Regions from separate parts of the Nocardioides sp. Root151 genome, predicted to be linked through region 2. Evidence: predicted binding sites of a transcription regulator. Region 2 holds the regulator's gene; the other holds the start of a gene.

Region 1 (2,197 bases), on a different contig from region 2:
TGGTCCTCGAGGTAGGCGTTCACCCCGTCGGCGTACGCCTCGAGCGCGGCCCGGGTGTCGGGCTGCAACATCGCCAGCTCACGTTCGGCAACCCGGCGCCAGCCCATCGTGCGGATCGCCTTGTCCGTCTCGAGGGTGGTCTCGCCGAACATCTCCGAGAGGCGGCCGGCCGTGATGTGGCGGCGTACGTCCATCTCGTAGAAGCGGTCCTGGGCGTGCACGTAGCCCTGTGCCCGCATCAGGTCGGCCGTGGTGTCGGCGTAGATCTGTGGGATGCCGTGCTCGTCGCGGACGACCGTGACGTCACCCTCGAGGCCGGGCAGGGCGATCTCGCCGTCCATCTGGGGGAACGGCTTGCGCACCAGCACGACGCCGGTGACCAGGCTGGCGACCAGTGCCAGCACGAGAACCGCTGCGACGTACGACGCCCAGCGCGCGGCCCACGGCCATTGACGGAAGGTCGTCCAGCCCTGCCTGAGGTTCACGCTCGGCCCACTCCCGCCACGGCCCATTCCCACAGTGGCATTGTCCCCGTGGGGGTGCTCAGGAGCTGGAGGACGCGCTGGAGGTGGTGCTGCTGGACGAGCTGCTCGAACTGCTGGAGCTGCCCGAGTCCTTGGCGGACGAGCTGCCGGAGTCGCTGCTGCTGCTCGAGCTGCCCGACTCCTTGCTGCCGGAGTCCTTGCCGCCCGACTCCTTGCCGCCCGAGGACGGCAGCGACGAGCTCGACCCGCTTCGCGAGTCGGTGCGGTAGAAGCCGGAGCCCTTGAAGACCACGCCCACTGCGTTGAACACCTTGCGCAGGCGGCCTTCGCAGACCGGGCAGACGGTGAGCGCGTCGTCGCTGAACTTCTGGACCTGCTCGAAGGCGTGGTCGCACTCGGTGCAGGCGTACTGGTAGGTGGGCACGGGCTGGAAATCCTCCGGGAGAGCGGTGTGATCGGCTGGCACGCGGGCTGGCACTCGGCCGGGCCGACTGCCAATGGTACGACACCTGTGGAGAACCGATCCACGCTCGTCCGCGGCGACCTAGCCTCGCTGCCATGGCCAGCACACGCTCAGCTCCGTCCAGCCCCGACCTCCGCCGCCGCCTCGGCGACCTGCGCCACGGCGTGCGCCGGGCCGTCCTGGCCCGACGCCGCCTGCTCTGTGCCGTCTGTGTGGCCGGGGCGGTCTTCGCCGGCGTCCGCACGATGGCGCCGAGCCCCCCACCCACGGTCACGGTCACCGTCGCTGCGCGCGACCTGCCGGCCGGTGCCACCCTGTCCGCGGCCGACCTCACCACCGTCGACCTCCCTGCCGACTCCGCGCCCGACCGGGTGGCCAGCGCGTCGTACGCCGTGGGGCGCACGACCGCCGGTCCGGTGCGTCGCGGGGAGCCGGTCACCGACGTACGCCTGGTCGGCGCCGGCCTGCTCGACGGCTACCCCGGCATGGTCGCCGTGCCGGTGCGGGTGCCCGACGACGGGGCGGTCGCGCTGCTGCGTGTCGGTGACCGCATCGACCTGCTGGCCACCGACCAGCGCACGGGTGACACCGAGCGCGTCGGTGACGACGTGGCGGTGATCGCGCTGCCCGAGGAGGGTGCGCGGAGTGCCCGGATCGGCACGTCCGGTCGCCTGGTGGTCGTCGCCACGTCGACCAGCATGTCCGAAATTGTCGCTTCTGCTGCGGCGACGCGTTATCTCTCCGCCACGATTTCACGCTAGCGTGTTGCGCTGTCTAGTCCCCATATTGGGATTCCGGCGCCCTCGGGGGGCCGGATCAAGAAGGAGATAAATCAATGGATGGGTTCAAGAACTTCCTGCTCCGCGGGAACCTCGTCGAGATCGCCACCGGTCTGATCATGGCCCTGGCGTTCGCTGACGTCGTCAGCACTTTCACCAACTGGCTGACCAGCCTCCTCCCCGAGAGCGCCGAGGACGTCTTCAGCAACGAGCTGAACTCGTTCGGCGCCTTCCTCAACGCCGTCATCGCCTTCATCATCATGGGTGCCGTCGTCTACTTCTTCGTCGTGGTGCCCTACACGAAGGCCAAGGAGCGCTTCTTCCCGGGCGAGGCCGCCGGCCCGACCGAGGTCGACCTGCTCACGCAGATCCGCGACTCGCTCGCCACCAAGGCCTGAGTTCTCTTCACGCCTGAGTCAACGAGGCCCGACCCCTGGGAGGGGGCGGGCCTCGTTGCCATTTCAAGTCCC
Region 2 (2,197 bases):
GGAGCGACGTGGATCTCGACGAACAGGTCGCCGGCCGGGCCACCGCCCGGGCCGACCTCGCCCTGGCCGCTGAGCTGGACACGCGTGCCGACGTCGACCCCGGCCGGGATCTTCACGGTCAGGCTGCGGCGCGAGCGCACGCGACCGTCGCCGGCACACTCGCGGCAGGGGTCGGGGATGATCGTGCCGAAGCCGCGGCAGGCCGCGCAGGGGCGCAGGGTGCGGATCTCGCCCAGGAACGAGCGCTGCACGTGGGCGACCTCTCCCGCGCCGCGGCAGGTCTCGCAGGTGATCGGCTTGCTGCCCGGCGCGGCACCGTCGCCGTGGCAGGCCTCGCACTGGATGGCGGTGTCGACCTTGAGCTCGCGGGTGACCCCGAAGGCCGCCTCGGCGAGCTCGATCTCGAGGCGGATCAGGGCGTCCTGGCCGCGGCGCATCCGTGGTCGCGGTCCACGACCGCCCTGGCCGGCCTGGCCCTGGCCACCGAAGAAGGCGTCCATGATGTCGGTGAAGGAGAACCCGGCGCCCTGGCCGAACCCGCCGGCGCCCATGCCGCCGCCGAAGGGGTCGCCGCCGCGGTCGTACGCCGCACGCTTCTGGGGGTCGCTGAGCACCTCGTAGGCCAGCGAGACCTCCTTGAACTTCTCCTGGGTCTCGGGGTCGGGGTTGACGTCGGGGTGCAGCTGTCGGGCCAACCGTCGGTAGGCCTTCTTGATGGCGTCCGCATCCGCGTCTCGTGACACGCCGAGGAGTTCGTAGAGGTCCTGGCTCATGAGTCCTTCTGGTTCGTGGTGGTGATGATCGAGTGGGTCACGCTTCGTTGAGGATCCGCGAGACGTAGCGGGCCACGGCGCGAACGCTGGCCATGGTGCCCGGGTAGTCCATGCGGGTGGGACCGACGATGCCGAGGGTGGCCAAGGCCTGCTCCTGCGGGCCGTAGCCGGTCGCGATCACGCTGGTGGTGGCGAGTTCCTGGTAGGGGCCCTCGTGTCCGATGCGGACGGTCACGGCGTCGCCGTCGCCGGCCTCACCGAGGAGCTTCAGGAGCACGACGTGCTCCTCGAGCGCCTCGAGAAGGGGTCTGATGGTGGTGTCGAAACCGTCGCCGAAGCGGGCCAGGTTCGCCGTACCGCCGACGGCGACGCGAGCGTCGGAGCGGTGGTCGGACATCGCCTCGACCAGCGCGGCGACGACGGCCGTGGCCACGGGCCGGCCGGCTGGCGGCAGCTGGTCGACGACGTCGTCGAGGGCCAGGGCCGCGACGGCGATGACCTCGCCGATGGCAGCCCGGTTGACCAGGGTGCGCAGCTTCTGGAGATCGTCGTCGCCGAGGTCGCCGTTGAGGTCGAGCACGCGCTGCTCGACGCGACCGGTGCTCAGGATCAGCACCAGCAGCAGGCGGTTGGGGGTCAGGGCGACGATCTCGACGTGGCGCACGGTGCTGCGGCTCAGCGTCGGGTACTGCACGACCGCGACCTGGCGGGTCAGCTGGGCCAGCAGTCGCACGCTGCGCTGCACGACATCGTCGAGGTCGACCGCGCCCTCGAGGAAGGATGCGATCGCGCGCTGCTCGGCGGCGCTCATCGGCTTGACCGTGGTGAGTCGGTCGACGAAGAGGCGGTAGCCCTTGTCGGTGGGCACCCGGCCGGCGCTGGTGTGGGGCTGGGTGATGAACCCCTCCTCCTCGAGCGCGGCCATGTCGTTGCGGACCGTGGCCGGCGAGACACCGAGCTGGTGCCGCTCCACGAGGGCACGCGAACCGACCGGCTCCTCGGTCGAGACGTAGTCCTCGACGATCGCCCGGAGCACGGCAAGGCGGCGGTCCTCGACCATGGTCGTCCTCCTCGATGCTGGCACTCCGACTTTACGAGTGCCAATGCTACTCGGCAGGCCCCGCGAACGCCGAAGCCGTGCCGTGAGGGTCTGGTCACCCCATGTTCATTAGGTTAGGCTGCCCTAAGTTTCAAGTAGAGAGCGAGTCCATGACCACCACCAGCCCGTCGTCCGACCCGGCCAGCCTGGCCGCCCACGCCCGCAGCATCCTGTCCTGCCCCGAAGGCGTCAGCCTCGTGGTCGAGGGCGCCGAGTACGACCTCGACGAGGGCGTCTCACTGCACGACGACGCGGGCACGCCTACTTTCTTCGCGCCGTTCGGCTGCACCGTCGACCGGGCTGCGGGCGAGAACCGCAACGCCCT

Evidence for each region. Region 2 encodes HrcA, which represses chaperone genes, less so after heat shock. Its sites were predicted from a motif close to TTGGCACTCGNNNNNNNCGAGTGCCAA; they were not measured.
Region 1: the regulator HrcA is predicted to act here: its motif matches at 957-983, upstream of ASD66_RS19045 (FmdB family zinc ribbon protein).

The regions. Positions count from the first base shown of each region.
Region 1 covers NZ_LMGG01000007.1:302,388-304,584, reverse strand. The annotation lists gene ASD66_RS19050 (penicillin acylase family protein) at 1-485, opposite strand, end outside; gene ASD66_RS19045 (FmdB family zinc ribbon protein) at 544-909, opposite strand; gene ASD66_RS19040 (SAF domain-containing protein) at 1,044-1,709, shown strand; gene ASD66_RS19035 (MscL family protein) at 1,784-2,125, shown strand.
Region 2 covers NZ_LMGG01000008.1:212,466-214,662, reverse strand. The annotation lists gene dnaJ (molecular chaperone DnaJ) at 1-773, opposite strand, end outside; gene hrcA (heat-inducible transcriptional repressor HrcA) at 811-1,833, opposite strand; gene ASD66_RS23795 (hypothetical protein) at 1,983-2,197, shown strand, end outside.